4 regions of the Streptomyces sp. WZ-12 genome follow, and region 4 is predicted to be linked to each of the others. Evidence: riboswitches for the same ligand, from Rfam matches in the RefSeq annotation. Region 4 holds a riboswitch; each other region holds the start of a gene.
What was found. A riboswitch is a leader RNA that binds a small molecule or an ion and turns the genes downstream of it on or off. The one in region 4 is predicted to bind magnesium.

Region 1: it holds a riboswitch for magnesium, as region 4 does, so the genes downstream of both, PV796_RS07025 (NRAMP family divalent metal transporter) here and PV796_RS37085 (hypothetical protein) in region 4, are expected to answer to the same signal.
Region 2: it holds a riboswitch for magnesium, as region 4 does, so the genes downstream of both, PV796_RS04525 (NRAMP family divalent metal transporter) here and PV796_RS37085 (hypothetical protein) in region 4, are expected to answer to the same signal.
Region 3: it holds a riboswitch for magnesium, as region 4 does, so the genes downstream of both, PV796_RS39380 (NRAMP family divalent metal transporter) here and PV796_RS37085 (hypothetical protein) in region 4, are expected to answer to the same signal.

Annotation. Positions count from the first base shown of each region.
Region 1 covers NZ_CP118574.1:1,644,208-1,648,598, forward strand. Annotated here, with positions in the region: gene PV796_RS07020 (hypothetical protein) at 87-866, opposite strand; M-box (ykoK) riboswitch at 1,022-1,192, shown strand; gene PV796_RS07025 (NRAMP family divalent metal transporter) at 1,489-3,156, shown strand; gene PV796_RS07030 (MgtC/SapB family protein) at 3,217-3,951, shown strand; gene PV796_RS07035 (TetR/AcrR family transcriptional regulator) at 4,168-4,391, shown strand, end outside.
Region 2 covers NZ_CP118574.1:1,109,009-1,113,399, forward strand. Annotated here, with positions in the region: gene PV796_RS04520 (hypothetical protein) at 1-188, opposite strand, end outside; gene PV796_RS04525 (NRAMP family divalent metal transporter) at 317-1,966, opposite strand; M-box (ykoK) riboswitch at 2,267-2,440, opposite strand; gene PV796_RS04530 (SpoIIE family protein phosphatase) at 2,848-4,391, shown strand, end outside.
Region 3 covers NZ_CP118574.1:8,961,948-8,966,338, forward strand. Annotated here, with positions in the region: gene PV796_RS39375 (bifunctional acetate--CoA ligase family protein/GNAT family N-acetyltransferase) at 1-1,687, shown strand, start outside; M-box (ykoK) riboswitch at 2,079-2,252, shown strand; gene PV796_RS39380 (NRAMP family divalent metal transporter) at 2,561-4,210, shown strand; gene PV796_RS39385 (hypothetical protein) at 4,316-4,391, shown strand, end outside.
Region 4 covers NZ_CP118574.1:8,451,637-8,456,027, forward strand. Annotated here, with positions in the region: gene PV796_RS37075 (flavin-containing monooxygenase) at 1-160, opposite strand, end outside; gene PV796_RS37080 (MFS transporter) at 417-1,766, opposite strand; gene PV796_RS37085 (hypothetical protein) at 2,407-2,682, opposite strand; M-box (ykoK) riboswitch at 2,938-3,116, opposite strand; gene PV796_RS37090 (hypothetical protein) at 3,262-3,723, shown strand; gene PV796_RS37095 (cation-translocating P-type ATPase) at 3,827-4,391, shown strand, end outside.

The DNA.
Region 1 (4,391 bases), 6.8 Mb from region 4:
CCGTCATGACGTCGCCATACCCTCGCAACGCGACCTTCACACACCGGGCCGCAGCCTTTTCGCCGCCAACGACGCCTGACGGCACGTCACTTGAGGATGTTCACCGCGCGGGCCACCACGAGCACGACGGTCAGCAGCGAGACCGCCGACTGCAACAGCATCAGCAGCTTCGCCCAACGGGTCAGCGGCATCACGTCGGTCGGGCTGAACGCGGTGGCGTTGGTGAAGGACAGGTACAGGTAGTCGGCGAACTGCGGCTCCCAGTGCTCCGGGGCCAGCGCCGGCGTCGCCATCTGCGGGAAGAGGAAGTCGGGGTAGCGGCGCACCGCATGGACCCGGGCGACCGGTCCGCCGCGGTCCCACTCCCAGTACCAGAGCGCGAAGGCGAGGACGTTGGTGACCCAGATGGCGCCGCCGGTGGCCAGCAGCGCCGCGGCGTCCTCGCCCTCCGTGCCGCGCACCAGGCCGATCACCAGGTGCACCGCGGACCAGCCGTTCGCCGCGCTGATCAACGCGATCAACGCCAGCCCCGCCCACCGGTAGAGCCGGGAGGCCCGCTCGATGCGGACCGGGTCGGCCGCCACCAGGACGAGCAGCAGCACCGTCTCCAGCCCCGGCAGCAGCCACCCCGGATGGATCGCCAGCCGCGCCGGCAGCCGCCACTGGAGCACCACCGCCACCAGCACCGCCAGCGTCGACGGCCAGCGGGGTTCGCCGCGGGTGACCCGTCGCCAGGCCGGCCGCAGCCGCCGCCCGGCCTCGTCCCACCCCGCCACCGCCGGCGCCAACAGCGCCTCGATGAGGTCCAGTCGCTCGGCCGGGGTGCCGCGGTCGCCCGCCTCGTCGGGCCGGGGGTGCTCGGACATGCGGATCATGCTCACCCGGGAGCCGGGCGGTGTCCAGCGGCTCGGCCGGGGCGGCGGGATCCAAAGGTGGCCGCTTGGTTAAGAGTCGGTCAAAAACTTGCACTTCCGCGCAAGTACCTCCGCCGGCAGGTCTAAGCTCCTAGAGGTTTTGACAGCGGTCACCTCGTTCGGTGAGGCGTCGTCACGGACACAGGCCACTGATCCCACCCGTCGAGAGACGCTCCGGATCAGGACAGGTCTCCCCGGCCCAAGGGGTGACCCCAGGTGGCTGCCCCGCACGGGGCTACGCCGTGACGTGCCAAAGCTCTGACGAGTGGGGGTGAACCAGTCGACGGCGACTGGTCCGCTCCTTACCGGATCGACGACGGCGCACCCAGGCGCCCCGACCGGAAGGAGGCGAGAGACATGGAATGCAGTAGTCCGGGCCATCAACGGCCCCTGCTCCGCCTGCCCTCGCATTCTTCCGGCACGCGGTAACCACCTTCCCTGCGCGGCATCCCGCCGCATCACGCCCCGTACGGCCCGCCGCCGGCACGGGAGGTCGTGCTGCGCGCCCGCGCAGGGAGGATGGCTGCAGCGTGCCCCCAACTCCGCCCCTTCAAGGGGCACTTGGGAGGTAGCCATGACCGAGACCACCATCCGCCCCACGGCCCCCGCCGCGCCCCCGACGGCGCCGCCCACCGCCGTCCTCGACGACGCGCACATCGGCGACATCCGCGGCGCGCTCGGCACCATCCGGCACGACGACACCGCCCCGCGCCGGGGCCTGTCCGCCAAGCTCAAGACCCTGTTGGCGATCGTCGGCCCGGGCCTGATCGTGATGGTCGGCGACAACGACGCCGGCGCCTTCGCCACCTACGGCCAGGCCGGCCAGAACTACGGCACGCATCTGCTGTGGACCCTGCTCCTGTTGGTGCCGGTGCTCTACGTCAACCAGGAGATGGTGCTCCGGCTCGGCGCCGTCACCGGGGTCGGGCACGCCCGGCTCATCCTGGAGCGGTTCGGGAAGTTCTGGGGCGCGTTCTCGGTCATCGACCTCTTCCTGCTCAACGCCCTCACCCTGGTCACGGAGTTCATCGGCATCACGCTGGCCGCCGGCTACCTGGGCCTGCCGAAGGTCGGCGCGGTGGTGCTGGCCGCCGCCGTGATCATCGCCTCCGCCTTCACCGGATCGTTCCGGCGGTTCGAGCGGATCGCCATCGGACTGTGCGCGGCCTCGCTGCTGCTCGTCCCGCTCTACTTCATGGTCCACCCGTCCACCGGTCAGATGGCCCACGACTTCGTCGTCCCCCATCTCCCCGGCGGCGCCGGCCAGTTGTCCACCGTGATGCTGCTGATCATCGGCATCGTCGGCACCACCGTCGCCCCCTGGCAGCTCTTCTTCCAGCAGTCCTACGTCATCGACAAGCGCATCACGCCGCGCTTCATGTCGTACGAGAAGGCCGACCTGTGGATCGGCATCGCCATCGTGGTGATCGGCGGCGCCGCCCTGATGGGGTGCACGGCCGCCGCCTTCGCCGGCACCCACGGCGTCGGCGCGTTCACCGACACCGCCGGCATCGCGCACGGCCTGGCCGCGCACGCCGGCAAACTGGCCGGGGTCCTCTTCGCCATCGCCCTGCTCGACGCCTCGATCATCGGCGCCTTCGCCGTCTCCCTGTCCACCGCCTACGCCATCGGCGATGTCTTCGGCATCAAGCACTCCCTGCACCGCGGCATCGGCGGCGCCAAGGGCTTCTACGCCGTCTACGCCGGGCTGGTCGCCGCGGCCGCCGCGATCGTGCTGATCCCCGGCTCCCCGCTCGGCCTGCTCACCGAGGGCGTGCAGACGCTGGCCGGGGTGCTGCTGCCGTCCGCGTCGGTCTTCCTGCTCCTGCTGTGCAACGACCGCACGGTGCTCGGCCCGTGGGTCAACGGCCGCCGCACCAACGCCTTCACGGCCGCCGTCGTCGGCGTCCTGGTCACCCTCTCGGTCATCCTCACCGCCGCCGTGCTCTTCCCGGACATCGGCGCCTCCGCCATCCTCGGCATCATGGCCGGCTGCGGCGCGGCCGGGGTGCTGGCGCTGGGGTACGCGGAGCTGCGGCGCCGCCGCAAGGGCTGGGCGCGCGGCGGCCGGCCGGTGGACCGCACCGGCCGCGACGACTGGCGGATGCCGCCGCTGGAGACCCTGCCCAAGCCGGTCCTCTCGACCGGCCACAAGGTCGGCCTGACCGCCCTGCGGACCTATCTGCTGGTCGCGATGGTCCTGGTCATCATCAAGGTCGTCGAAGTGGCCCTCGGCCACTGACCGTTCGGCCGCCGTCACCCCTGCCCGCCACACCCCACCAGCCCCAAAGGAGGCGCTGCCATGCACTCCCTGTCCCTCGTCGACTTCGTGATCCGGCTCGCCACCGGCGTGGCCTGCGGAGCGCTCATCGGTGTCGAGCGCCAGTGGCGGGCCCGCATGGCGGGGCTGCGCACCAACGCGCTGGTCGCCGCCGGCGCCACCCTCTTCGTCCTCTACAGCACCGCCGTCGGCGACTCCGGCAGCCCGACCAGGGTCGCCTCGTACGTCGTCTCCGGCATCGGCTTCCTCGGCGGCGGCGTGATCCTCCGCGACGGCGCGGGGGTCCGCGGGCTGAACACCGCCGCCACCCTGTGGTGCTCCGCCGCGGTCGGCGTGCTGGCCGCCTCGGGACGGCTCGAACTCGCCGCCATCGGCACCCTCGCCGTCCTCGGCGTCCACCTCGTCCTGCGCCCGGCCGGCCGGCTGCTGGACCGGGCGCCGGCCTCCGGGTCCGACCCCGACGAGGCGGTGCACGCCACCGTGCACGTGGTCTGCGAGCGCAAGGCCGAGACGCACATCCGCGCCCTGCTGCTCCAGGCGCTCAGCGCCTCCGGCCTGACCCCCATCAGCCTGCGGGCCAGCCGTGACGCCGAGGACACCACCGGCATCCGCGCCACCGCCGCCGTCTCCGGCGACCTCGCCCAGGCCCTGGAACAGGTCATCGCCCGCCTCTCCCTGGAGCCGGACGTCCGCGACCTGCACTGGCACCTCGACGACCCCGAGGTCGCCGCCCCCGCCCCACGCGCCCTGGCCTGACCCGCCGCACCACCACAAAGGGCCGGAACGCCCGCCGCGCAACTGCCAACCACGCAGTGCACAACGGCCGTTCCGGCCCTCAACGCTTCCCGATTCGGACGATCCCCCGCGTCGCCCGAATCAGGCAGCTCAGCCGGCTCCCCCGACCCTACGGGCGGGGGTTCCGACCTGTGCTGAGTATACTGGCTCTCAGCCAGTCAACGCAGGAGTTACAGCATGTCCCCCCGCAGCGCATCGGTCAATGAAGAATTGCGACGGCGCTCCCGCGAGCGTCTGTTGCAGGCGACGGTCGAGCTGGTAGGGGAGCGCGGTTACGACGCGACCACGCTTGGCGACATCGCGCAGCGCGCGGGGGCGGCCCGCGGTCTGATCTCGTACTACTTCCCCGGCAAGCACCAGTTGCTGCAGTCGGCCGTGCACCGGCTGATGCACCGCACCCT
Region 2 (4,391 bases), 7.3 Mb from region 4:
GGGCCCGGGCAGAGCGTGCAGTTGTCCGGCGTTTCCAACAGGTAGGTGCGCTCGGCCCCGTCGTGCAGGGCCAGTCGGACCCGCGGGCAGCGGTGGTCGGGGACGGCCTGCCGATCGCGGCGCCGATCGGAACCGGTACGGGGACGCGGGAGTCGGTCCAGTTGGTTCAGTTGGTTCAGGAGGCGCATGACTGCTGCCCTCCCCTCTCTGTTCGGTGCGGTGTGGGCTTGCCGGCCGGCAGGAGTGCGGGTGACTGGCCGGCCCCGGGACGGTGAAACGGCGGACACGCCATCCCGGACTACGCGCGTGACAACGCTCAGTGCCCCAGGGCGAGTTGCACGATGCGGACGGCGACCAGGACCATCGCGGCCAGCAGATAGGCCCGCAGGGCGGTGAGGCCCACCTTGCGGCCGGTGGAGATGATCGGCGTGGGCAGGTGGTCGAGCGGCGGCATCCGCCACTCCTCCTTGCCCGTGCGGTCCACGCGCGCGGCCAGTGCCCAGCCCTTGCGGCGCCGGCGAGCCTCGGCGTAGCCGAGGGCGAGGATGCCGGCGACGCCGCAGACGCCCATGATGTCGAGGATCGCGTCCGAGCTGATGTGCGGGAACAGCACGGCGGCGGTCAGGATGATGGAGAGGGCGACCAGGACGGCGACGACGAAGGACGTGAAGACGTTCATCGCCCGCCCGTTGACCCACGGTCCGAGCACGGCCTTGTCGTTGCAGAGCAGCAGCAGGAAGACCGAGGCGGAGGGCAGCAGCACCCCGGCGAGGGTCTGCACGCCCTCGGTGAGCAGCCCGAGCGGGGAGCCGGGGATGACCACGATGACCGCGGCGGCCAGGATGAGCCCGGCGAAGACCGCGTAGAAGCCCTTGGCGCTGCGCACGCCGCGGTGCAGCGAGTGCTTCAGGCCCAGCACGTCGCCGATGGCGTAGGCGGTGGAGAGCGAGACGGCCGAGGCGCCGATGATGGAGGCGTCCAGCAGGGCGATGGCGAACAGCACGCCGGCGGTCCGGCCGGCGTACTTCGTCAGGCCGGCGGCCACGTCCTCGGCGTCGGTGAAGTTGCCGAACTCGCCGTGCCCGGCGAACGCGGCCGCGCAGAACCCCATCATCGCGGCGGCGCCGACGACCACGACGGCGATGCCGATCCACAGGTCGGCCTTCTCGTAGCGCATGAAGCGCGGGGTGATGCGCTTGTCGATGACGTAGGACTGCTGGAAGAAGAGCTGCCAGGGGGCGACGGTGGTCCCCACGATGGCGATGATCAGCAGCATCACGTCCGACAGTTGGGAGTGGTGCGGCAGGCCCGGGACGACGAAGTCGTGCGCCATCTGCGCCGCCGGCGGGTGCACGATGAAGTAGATCGGCACCAGCAGCAGCGACCCCGCGCACAGGGCTATCGCGGTGCGCTCGAACCGGCGGAACGAGCCGGTCGACGCGGCCATCACCACGATCGCCGCCGCCACCAGCACGCTCGGCACCTTCGGCAGCCCGAGGTAGCCGACCGCGAGGGTGATGCCGATGAACTCGGTGACGAGGGTGAGGGCGTTGAGCAGGAAGAGGTCGATGACCGAGAACGCGCCCCAGAACTTCCCGAACCGCTCCAGGATGAGCCGGGCGTGCCCGACCCCGGTGACGGCGCCGAGCCGGAGCACCATCTCCTGGTTGACGTAGAGCACGGGGACGAGCAGCAGCAGGGTCCACAGCAGGCTGGTGCCGTAGTTCTGGCCGGCCTGTGTGTAGGTGCCGAAGGCGCCGGCGTCGTTGTCGCCGACCATCACGATCAGGCCCGGGCCGACGATCGCCAACAGGGTCTTGAGCTTGGCGGACAGGCCCCGGCGCGGGGCGGTGTCGCCCTGCCGGATGGTGCCGAGCGCGCCCCGGATGTCGCCGGTGTGCGCGTCGTCGAGGACCGCGGAGGACGGCGTCGGGGTGGGCGGTGCGGTGGTGGACAGTTCGGTCATGACGGCCTCCCGGTCCCCCGTCCGGGGGAGGTTCGGGGGCACGCGGCGGCACCGTTCCGCGAGTGGGCAGCCCGGGTGCCGGGACGGCGGGGAGCCGTGCCGGTGGGGCCGCGGACGGGCGGAAGCGGGCGTGGAGAGGAGGGGTGTTACCGCGTGCCGGAGGTCAACGAGGACATACGGGTGCGGGGCCAACTGTGGCCCGGACTACTGCAATGGCCGTCCATGTCCCTCGCCTCCTCCCGGCCGGGGCGCCCGGGGCGCCATCACGGGCACGGCAAGGAGCGGACCGGCGCACGGGCCGGCTCACCCCTACTCGTCAGAGCTTTGGCACTCCACGGCGTAATCCCCTTGCCGGGGCAGCCACTTGGGGTCACCCCTTAACCCGGGGAGACCTGTCCTGAACCTGGGCGTCTCTCGACGTCGTGGGGTCAGTGGCCTGTGTCCGTGCAGACGCCTCACCGAACGAGGTGCCTTCGATTTCCTCGAATGCCCAGCAGCATACCGGTCTACTTGCACATGGACGCAACTACTTGACCGAACCTTGACGGCGGACGCGTCGGCGAACCCGGCACGGCCACCCAGCGGTTGGGGTGACGAACAGGGCAACTGCGCGCCGCTCGGGCCGAGTTGGACGGCGCCGCGGACTCCGCGAACGGGAAGCCCCAGACGGTGCCCGCGGCTGCGCCCACCAGACACCATCCACCGGTCCCTCCCGCTACTCCCACCCATCAGGCCCGACCGCCCGGACCCGCGCTCCTCGGTCGAGACGCCATCCCGCACCAACGCCGGGGAGTGCGCAAGCCGCCCCCTCGATCACGTTCCGTAACGGATCGCCGCGCATCCATGGGCAGCCCTGCCCCGGGAGTGTTAGAAATAGCAGCATGGCCGCAGGGTCCGGCCGATATCGGCGCGCAACGGTACGGTCACTGACCGAACGACGCCCGCAGAGCGTCGCGGGGCAGGTCTTCCTGCTCCAACTCGTCGTCGGTCTCCTGGTGGTCCTGGGCGTACTGGGGGCGCTGCTGCTGACCTCCCGGCACGACGCCGAGCAGGAGGCGCGCAACCGCTCGGTGGCCGTCGCGGAGACCTTCGCGCACTCCCCCGGGCTGCCGGCCGCGCTCCGTTCCCCCGACCCGACGAAGACGCTGCAACCCCTCACCGAGGCCGCCCGGAACCGCGCGCGGGTCGACTTCATCGTCGTGATGAACACCCACGGCATCCGCTACACCCACCCCGAGCCCGCGGAGATCGGCAAGCGCTTCGTCGGCGACATCAAGCCCTCGCTGGCCGGCAAGGTGGCGGTGGAGAGCGTGAACGGCCCGCTCGGACACGAGGTGCAGGCCGTGGTCCCGGTCACCGACGCCCACGGCTCGGTGGTGGGCCTGGTGTCCGCGGGGATGAAGGTGGCGAGCGTCAGCCGCGCCATCGCCGCCCACCTCCCGGCGATCTTCGGCATCAGCGCCGCGGCGCTGGTGCTCGCCACCGCCGCCACCTGGGTGATCACCACCAGGCTGCGACGTCAGACCCGCGGGCTGGGGTCCGTCGAGATGGGCCGCATGTACGAGCACCACGAGGCGGTACTGCACGCCGTCCGGGAGGGCGTGGTCATCGTCAGCGGCGACGGGCGGCTGCTGCTGGCCAACGACGAGGCCAGACGGCTGCTGGCACTGCCCGAGGACGCCGAGGGACAGGAGGTGGCCCGGCTGCCGGACCTCGCCCCGGGGCTGGCCGAGCTGCTGTCCTCCGGCCGCGCGGCCACCGACGAGATCCACCAGGCCGGCGGCCGGCTCCTGGCGGTGAACCAGCGGCCCACCGACCGCTACGCCGCCGGCACGGGGACGGTCGCCACCATCCGCGACTCCACGGAGCTGCGGCTGCTCTCGGGCCGGGCCGAGGTCGCCCACGAACGGCTGCGGCTGCTGTACGAGGCCGGGGTGAGCGTCGGCACCACCCTGGACGTCGCGCGCACCGCCGAGGAGCTGGCGGAGGTCGCGGTGCCGGGCTTCGCCGACTTCGTGACCGTCGACCTGGCGGCACCCGTCCTGCACGGCGACGAGCCGGCCGCCGGCGGCGCCTACCAGATGCTGCGCACCGCGACGCACGGCATCCGCGCCGACCACCCCTTCCGCCCCTCCGGCACCTCGATCACGTTGGTGGGCGGCACTCCGCAGGCGCGCGGCATGGTCGGCGGACACTCCGAGGTCGTGCCCGATCTGTCGACGACCCGCGACTGGCATTTGCAGGACCCGGAGCAGGGCGACCGCATCGTGGCGTACGGCGTCCACTCGCTGATCGCCACGTCGCTCAAGGCCCGCGGCAACATCCTGGGCGTGGCCAGCTTCTGGCGCTCGGAACGGCCGGAGCCGTTCGACGACGAGGACCGGTCGCTGGCCGAGGAACTGGTCGCGAGGGCCGCGCTGAGCAT
Region 3 (4,391 bases), 510 kb from region 4:
CACGGCCGGCGTCGCCGTCCAGTCGGGCGGCGTCGGCATCGCCCTCCTGGGCGGACTCTCCCGCCTGGGCATCGGCGTCTCCAGCTTCGTCTCGCTCGGCGACAAGCGGGACGTCAGCGGCAACGACCTCCTCCAGTGGTGGGAGTGCGACGGCCGGACCGAACTGGCCCTGCTGCACCTGGAGTCGTTCGGCAACCCCCGCGCCTTCTCCCGTACCGCGCGGCGGGTCACCCGGCGGATGCCGGTGCTCACCGTCGACACGGGACGTTCGGCGGCCGGACGCCGGGCCGCCGCCTCGCACACCGCGGCCGCGGCCGTCCCGACCATGACCCGGCGCGCCCTGTTCCGACAGGCCGGCATCACCGCCACCGACACCCTCGGCGAACTCCTCGACACCGCGGCCCTGTTGCACTCCCAACCCCTGCCCAACGGCCCGCGCATCGCCGTGCTCTCCAACGAGGCCGGGATCGGCGTACTGGCCGCCGACGCCTGCACCGACGCCGAACTCGCCGTGCCGGAACTGGCGTTGGCCCTCACGGAGGAACTGCTCGACGCGCTCCCGGAAGGCGCCACCGCCGCAAACCCGATCGACGCCACGCCGGCCGTCACCGCGGAGGTGCTGCGCCGATGCCTGGACCGCCTCGCCGCCTCCGGAGCGGTCGACGCCATCCTGGTCGCGCTGGTCCCCACGGCCCTGACCACTGGGGTGGGCACCGACCCGAACACCGCACTCACCCCCTCCGCCCTCATGCCCGCTGGCGGCCGCTGCCCGATCCTCGCCGTCCGGCCCGACCAGCCCGAACGCGTCCGACTGCTGCACGCGGACGACGGGCGGGCCGTCCCCTCGTACGGCGACGCACAGTCGGCGGCCCGCGCGCTACGCCATGCCGTGGCGCGCGCCCAGTGGTTGGCCCGACCGCCGGGGCGCCCCGTGGAACCGGTCGGCGCCGACGCCACCGGGGCCCGCGCACTGGTCGCCGCATTCCTCGCCGAGGCCCCGACCGGCGGCTGGCTGGACGCCCGCCGGACCGCCCGCCTCCTGGACTGCTACGGCATCCCCCGCCTTCCCCAGGCATACGTCACCACCGAGGAGGCGGCCGTCGACGCCGCCGCCCGACTGGCCAGCCGCTCCGGCACGGTGGCCCTCAAGGCCCAGGGACCCGACCTCGTCCACGAGGCCGAGCGGGGCGGCGGGTTCCTCGACCTGCGCGGCCGGCACGCCGTGCGGACCGCCTTCCGTGATCTGGCCGCCCGCCTCGGCACGGCGATGACCGGCGCACTGGTCCAACCGATGGCGGAACGCGGCGCCGAACTCCTCGCCGGCGTCGTCCAGGACGAGGTCTTCGGCGCCCTGGTCGTCTTCGGCCCCGGCGGCACCACCAGCGAACTGCTCGCCGACCACGCCGCCCGCCTCGCCCCGCTCGCCGACACCGACGTCCATGACCTGCTCACCACGCCCCGCTGCGCTCCGCTCCTCTTCGGCCACCGCGGCGCCCCACCGGCCGATCCGGCCCCCCTCAAGGACCTGTTGGTCCGCCTCTCCCAGATGGCCGGCGACCTCCCCGAACTGGCCGAGGTCGAGTGCAACCCGGTGATCGCCCGCCCCGACGGCTGCACCGTCGTCGACGCACGCGTCCGCCTCCTGCCGCGCCGGTCGACCGACCCCTATCTACGCCGCCTCCCGTGAAGGCGGACGGTGAGTCTTTGAACGCGCCTCGCGGGGAGGGGAGTTGACGCGTTGACTGGCGGAAGGGGTGTGCGGGTGAGCTGCGCGGGCAGCTGGGCGGAGCGTGGCCGCCGGGTCGAATGGGCGCGCTGGGCGGCCGAGTTCGCCCTTGGACCTCGATCGAGCCCGATAGGCACCGGCTGTCGTGCGGCGACCGGCTTCTGATGGGAGGAGTTGAGCCGCGCACTGCCGGCCAGGCGGCCCATGCACGCGCGCCCGTCCCACCGCAATTCCCAGGCACGGCACCGTGGGGGCCGCCCCGCCGTGCGGGCACCGGTCAAGGTTGAGTCAAAGACTTGCGTACCCACGCAAGTACGAGGGTAGGATTTCAGCCGTTCGAAGAGAAGGAATCGAGGCACCTCGTTCGGTGAGGCGTCTTCGCGGACACAGGCCACTGACCCCACGACGTCGAGAGACGCCCAGGTTCAGGACAGGTCTCCCCGACCTAAGGGGTGACCCCAAGTGGCTTCCCCTGTACGGGGATTACGCCGTGGAGTGCCAAAGCTCTGACGAGTTGGGGTGAGCCAGTCATCGTGGACTGGTCCGCTCTTTGCCGTGTCCGTTTGGCGCCCGCGTGCGCCCCGGCCGGAAGGAGGCGAGAGACACCATGGACGGCCATTGCAGTAGTCCGGGCCACAGTCGGCCCCATATGCGTATGTCATCTCCGATGTCTTCTTCGACCTCCGGTACGCAGTAACAACCTCCTGCGCGAGAGCACCCTCCCCCCACGCACCCGTGCGGCCACCGGCCGTGCCGGGGCGCTGTGCTGCGCGTTCGCAGGGGGATCGCCGCTGCGTGCCCCAAACCTCCCCCGTTGGGGGACGGGAGGCTTTCATGACCAACCTGACCACCACCGCCACGCCATCGACTCCGCCGCAGTCCAGCGCGGTGCTCGACGACGCCCACATCGGAGACATCCGCGGTGCGCTTGGCACCATCAGGGTCGACGACACCGCCCCGCGCCTGGGGCTCTCCGCCAAATTCAAGACGCTGCTCGCGATCGTCGGCCCCGGCCTGATCGTGATGGTCGGCGACAACGATGCCGGCGCCTTCGCCACCTACGGCCAGGCCGGCCAGAACTACGGCACCAGCCTGCTGTGGACCCTGCTGCTGCTCGTTCCCGTCCTGTACGTCAACCAGGAGATGGTGCTCCGACTCGGCGCCGTCACCGGGGTCGGGCACGCGCGCCTGATCCTGGAGCGGTTCGGCAAGTTCTGGGGCGCGTTCTCCGTCATCGACCTGTTCCTGCTCAACGCGCTGACGCTGGTCACGGAGTTCATCGGCATCACCATGGCCGCCGACTACCTGGGCCTGCCCAAGACCGGCTCGGTGATCCTGGCCGCCGCGATCATCATCGCGTCCGCGTTCACCGGTTCCTTCCGTCGCTTCGAGCGGATCGCCGTCGCGCTGTGCATCGGGTCGCTGCTCCTGGTCCCGCTCTACTTCATGCTCCACCCCAAGGCGTCGCAGATGGCGCACGGCTTCGTCGTCCCCGTCATCCCCGGCGGCAGCGGCGAGTTGGCCACGGTCATGCTGCTGATCATCGGCATCGTGGGCACTACGGTGGCGCCCTGGCAGTTGTTCTTCCAGCAGTCCTACGTCATCGACAAGCGCATCACCCCGCGCTTCATGAAGTACGAGAAGGCCGACCTGTGGATCGGCATCGCCATCGTGATCATCGGCGCCGCCGCCATGATGGGCCTGGTCGCCGCCGCCTTCGCCGGCACCAAGGGCTTCGGCAACTTCACCGACACCGCGGGCCTGATCACCGGCATCGAGGCCAAGGCCGGAAAGGTGGCAGGCGTCCTCTTCGCCATCGCCCTGCTGGACGCGGCGATCATCGGCGCCTTCGCCGTCTCCCTGTCCACCGCCTACGCGATCGGCGACGTGTTCGGGATGAAGCACTCCCTGCACCGGGGCATCAAGGGAGCCAAGGGCTTCTACGCCGTCTACGCCGGCCTGGTCGCCGCGGCCGCCACCATCGTGCTGATCCCCGGCTCCCCGCTCGGCCTGCTCACCCAGGGCGTGCAGACCCTCGCCGGCGTGCTCCTGCCCTCCGCCACGGTCTTCCTGCTGCTGCTCTGCAACGACAAGCAGGTCCTCGGACCATGGGTGAACGGGCCCAAGACCAACGCCTTCACCGCGGCGGTCGTCGGCGTCCTGGTGTCACTGTCGATCATCCTGACCGCCTCGGTGCTCTTCCCCGACATCAGCGCGAGCATGATCCTCGACATCATGGCCGGCTGCGGCGTCGCCGGGGTACTGGCCGCCGGCTACGCCTTCACCCGCCGGCGCACCGCCACCAAGGAAGACCCGATCGACCGCACCGGCCGCGAGTCATGGCGCATGCCGCCGCTCGTCACGCTGACCCGACCCGCCATGTCCACCGGCCGCAAGCTGGGCATGGGCGCCCTGCGCACCTACCTGCTGATCGCGATGGTCCTCGTCGTCATCAAGATCGTGCAGGTCGCCCTCGGCAACTGACCCACCCGCGCCGGCGCTTGACCATCCCCCGACCGGGGTGGCGGCGGGACCCCTCCCCACCCGCCGCCACCCCCCACCGCCCCCTCACGGAGGAGGGAGGCCCTCATGCGCCTTCTCCCGCACCTCACCAAGCTCACCGCACCGGCCCGCCGGCGGCACCACGCCACCGACGACCGACCCG
Region 4 (4,391 bases):
GGTCGTAGCGATCGGCCCAACTCGTGCCGGCGTGGTCGCCGCGTTCCAGGACGACTACCGGTACGCGGAGGCGGGCGAGCATGGCAGCGGTGGCCAGGCCGCTGGGGCCGGCGCCGATGACCGCAACGGGGGGACCTTCGGCGGGCAGTCGCTCAGACATCACCGGTGCTAACGACGACCAGCGCGGCCGAGTCACGCGAGGGCTTGTGGTGAAGGACGGGGGTGTCAGGGCGGCCACGGCGTCGTTCGGCCGCGGACGGATGACGTCGGGCGGCTTCGGGTGTAACGCCGTCGGGCGTGCTACGGATGCCGGGCGAAGCCGCTCGTTGCTGGTTGGCATGGAAGGGCCCGGAGCCCACCGCCGAAGCGTCAGACGGCGGCTGTGGCGTGGCCCCGGGCCGGGAGGGAGCGCTGGTTCAGCGTGCGGGGAGTCCCGTGCGGGCCAACTCGCGGGCCTCCTCCACGGATTCCACCGCGGGGGCGGAGCCGGGCAGGGGACGGCGGGCGGACTCCGCCGCGAAGTAGCAGGCGACGGCGCCTATCGCGCCGGCGGCCATCAGGTAGTAGCCGGGCACGTTGACGTCTCCGGTGGCCTCCACCAGGAGGGCGTTGATGACGGCGGTGGTGCCACCGAACAGCGAGACCGAGAGGTTGAAGCCGATCGACAGGCCGCCGTACCGGATCTCGGTCGGGAACAGTGCGGGCAGCGCGGAGGGGACGGTGCTGTTGAAGCAGAGCAGCATCAACGACATCAGGGCCAGACCGAGCAAGACGGAGGTCAGCGTGTTCTGTTGGATCAGGAGCACCGAGGGCACGCCGAGCAGGATCAGCATGCCGCAGCCGAAGTACATCACCGGCTTGCGGCCGATGCGGTCGGAGAGCCGGCCGACGAAGGTGATGAGCACCATGCCCAAGGCCAGGACGGAGATCTCCAGGATCTGTGCCCAGGTGGCGCTCACCGAGGGGGCGAACTTGGCGATGTACTCCAACATGTACGTGGTGAGCATGTAGTTGACCACGTTGAAGACCAGCACCAGGCCCATACAGACCAGCATCGGCCGCCAGTAGTTGGTGAAGATCCTGCGGATCTCCTTCAGGGTCTGGTTGCCCTCGCGGCCCTTGGTCTCCGCGACCACCGCCTGGAAGGCCGGAGTGTCCTCCAATTTCAGGCGGAGGTAGAGACCGATGACGCCGATGGGGCCGGAGATGAGGAACGGTATGCGCCAACCCCAGGAGAGCAGGGCCTCGTGGGACATCACGCCGGGCAGTTGGATGACCAGGCCGGCCACTCCACCGAACAGATAGCCGGTCAGGGTGCCGAACTCCAGCCAACTGCCCAGGAATCCGCGCTTCTTGTCGGGGGCGTATTCGGCGATGAAGGTCATCGCCCCGCCGTACTCACCACCGGTGGAGAATCCCTGGATCAGCCGCGCGAGCAACATCAGCAGGGGAGCGGCCGGTCCCATGGTCTCGTAACCGGGGATGAAGGCGATGGCGAAGGTGCCGATGGCCATCATGATGACGGTGATGGAGAGGACCTTGGTGCGGCCGATGCGGTCGCCGAGCGGGCCGAAGAACATGCCGCCGATCGGGCGCACCAGGAAGGCGACGGCGAACAGGCCGAGGGTGCCGATCGTGCCGATGGTCTGACCCGCGCCGGTGAAGAAGACCGCGGTGAGCACGGGGGTCAGGTTGGCGAAGACACCGAAGTCGAACCACTCGGTGACGTTTCCGATCGCCGCTGCGCCAATCGCCCTTCTCGTCACATCAGGGTTGGTGACGGTTATTTCTTCAACTTTCAGCGAGTTTCGGCTCGCGGCTTCGGTATCGGCATGATCGGCGTGTTCAGCCGGCACAAATTACTCCTCAAACCTCGCTTGCGGGAGCGCCGTTGGGGACGCTTCGACACGGCGTGTGCGGCCCGGCACGGTGTGTGCGACATGGGGCGCAAGGCGGCGCTCCGCGCCATTCTCTGAAAGTCATCGGAGGGTTGTCTTACTTTTTGCTCTGTTGTGATGTGGGTGGGCTCCGGCCTTTGCGTTGCGTGTTCGATGAATCGCCGCTGTGGGGCCGCGATTTGATGTGAAGGCGCATGCGGCCGCGACTCCGGCAGTCGCTACGTGCGTCGGAACGGCGAGAAGAATTGGTTAAGTTGACGCCGTCGGGGTATACGGCGGCGCATCTTTAGTGTTTCTACGCGCCGGCCTCAGCGGGAAGTTGGGCCGACATCGCGCCATGCGGTCTGCCGTGGGGACTCCGGGCGACCGATCGTCGGAGCATCGGTGTTGGCGCGGCACTGTCCCCGCGTCAACGCCCTTACGCGGGCGCATGGTTCGCCTGAACAACGCCAGGAGCTGCTGGAGGGTGCACGAGATCGGGGGAGTGGGGTTGGCGAAGGTGCGGGGGTTAAGACTGTGCCCCCTGGGGTGAGCCGCCACCGGGGGCGCGTTCCGGAGTGTGCGCGGGGCCTGCGAGCGCCTGCTGCACCACGCAGACGGCGAGCGGGAGCATCAGACGGGCGAGGGGGCCCGCACCCGCCGCGTCGGCGGCACTGGACACGACGGGCCCGGCATGGGCCAACGCCCGCCGCAGCAGGGGGCGTAGCGCGTCGGGGGTGATGTCGGGTACGGCGAGGGTGAGGCCGGTAGCGGCCAGGTTGGGCCATGTCAGGTGAATGCGCACAGCAGGCTCCGAGGGGGAACGGGCCCGGCCGCGCACACCGGCAGGAAGCAACCACGCGCCGTGCCTCAGCGCCTCGCGGGCAGGGGCGGCGTGTGGAGGGGGGTGAGCGGCGTCAGCGGCGGCCGGGCGGTGACGGGCGGGTCGGCCTGGGAAAAACGGGGTCCGGACTATGCCAGGGACTCAAGCCCCTCACCTCCTCGCGGCCTGGGCACCCGTGGGTGCCGGACATGGGCCGAGGAGCCTCCGCGACGCGGGTAGGCACCTCTCTCGTCACAGCTTCAGCACTGCGCGGCGTATTCCCGGCCGACGTTGGCCGGGCAGCCGCTTGGGCGCACCCCTTAATCCGGGGCGAGCTGTCCTGACCCGGGGCGTCTCTCGACGTTCGGGGTCAGCGGCCTGTGTCCGCGCAGACGCCTCACCTAACGAGGTGCTGCACATGTCGAGAATCACGAACGCGCACGGACACTGTCAAGCACGGACAGCGTCAAGGCACGTTTACGGAGACCGTAGGCGACGTAGGTAAACGCCAAGGGAACACGGCGAGTTGGTGACGTGTTCGTACCGGAAACAGGAGATCTTGTGAGCGAGAGCGCCCATTTACCTCCCCCGTCCTCGTCGCGCCCGGTGGAGCGCTCGGGCCCCATGGGGGCGGTACAGGCGGTGGTGAACCACGTCCCCGGTGCCTCCCTGGCGAAAGGGGCCTTGGACGGGGCCTTGGAGGTGGTCGGTTCGGTGTCTCCCGCGACGCGTCGGGTCGCGGTGTATGCCGGTGTCGGCATCCTGGGTGCGGTGGGCTTGGTCGAGTGGCCGGTGGCGGCCGCAGGCGCCGCGGTCGTGTGGCTGACTCAGCAGAACCCCGGTAAGAGCGACGGGGCAGACGCCGTGCCGACCGGTGCACAGCAGCGGTCGGCAACGGCCCCTGCCACTGCCGACAAGCGGGCGAAGGGCGCGCGGAAGTCGCGATCGCCGCAGGCGCACGGCCGGCGCGACGGCGCGGTGCCGATCGACGCCGAAACGCCGTCGAGGCAGGCGGCCGGCTGACCCGCCCGCCACCAATCCGTCGGCCGCCCGGCCGTCCCGGGCATGGCTCTTTCTCCCCGCACCGCGGTCCCGACCGGTGTGGCTCTCTCGCGAAAGTAGGACAGTGGTTCTGCGATTACTGACCGGCCTGCCTGCGGCCGGCCTCGGTGTGGCGCTCGCCGTTCCGGCCCGGGTCGTCACGCATCTCGCTTCCCCGGCCGACGCGCTCCGGCGAGGCGCTGCCGAACTCTCCTCCACCGGCGTGCGCACCGCGGCGAGCGCCGCGGCCGAGGCGTCGGCGACGGCCGTGCGCATGGCCCGGGTAGCCCGCAACGCGCTTGCCCCTGCGGACGGTTGCTGGCGGGCCGGCAGCCGTCTGCAACTGCCCCTGCGTCCGCACCCCGGGGCCGCCGATACTGCGCCCCTGGAGGAGGCTGCGGAGAAGGTGGCCGCCGCCTTGCTGGAGCATCCCGATGTCCTCCTTGCCTATTGGGACGGCAGGCTGTCCCGGCTGGTGGTGCGGGCGACCGACGAGGCCCTGGTCGGCACCGTCGAACGCCGGGCGACGGAGCTGGCCGCCCGGTACGGACTGGAAGACTCCGACGGGACGGCGGAACCACACCTTCCGCACCCGGGGAGCGCCGCCGATGTGCGTGCTGCGGCGATGGTCCTGGCCTGCGACGCGGCGG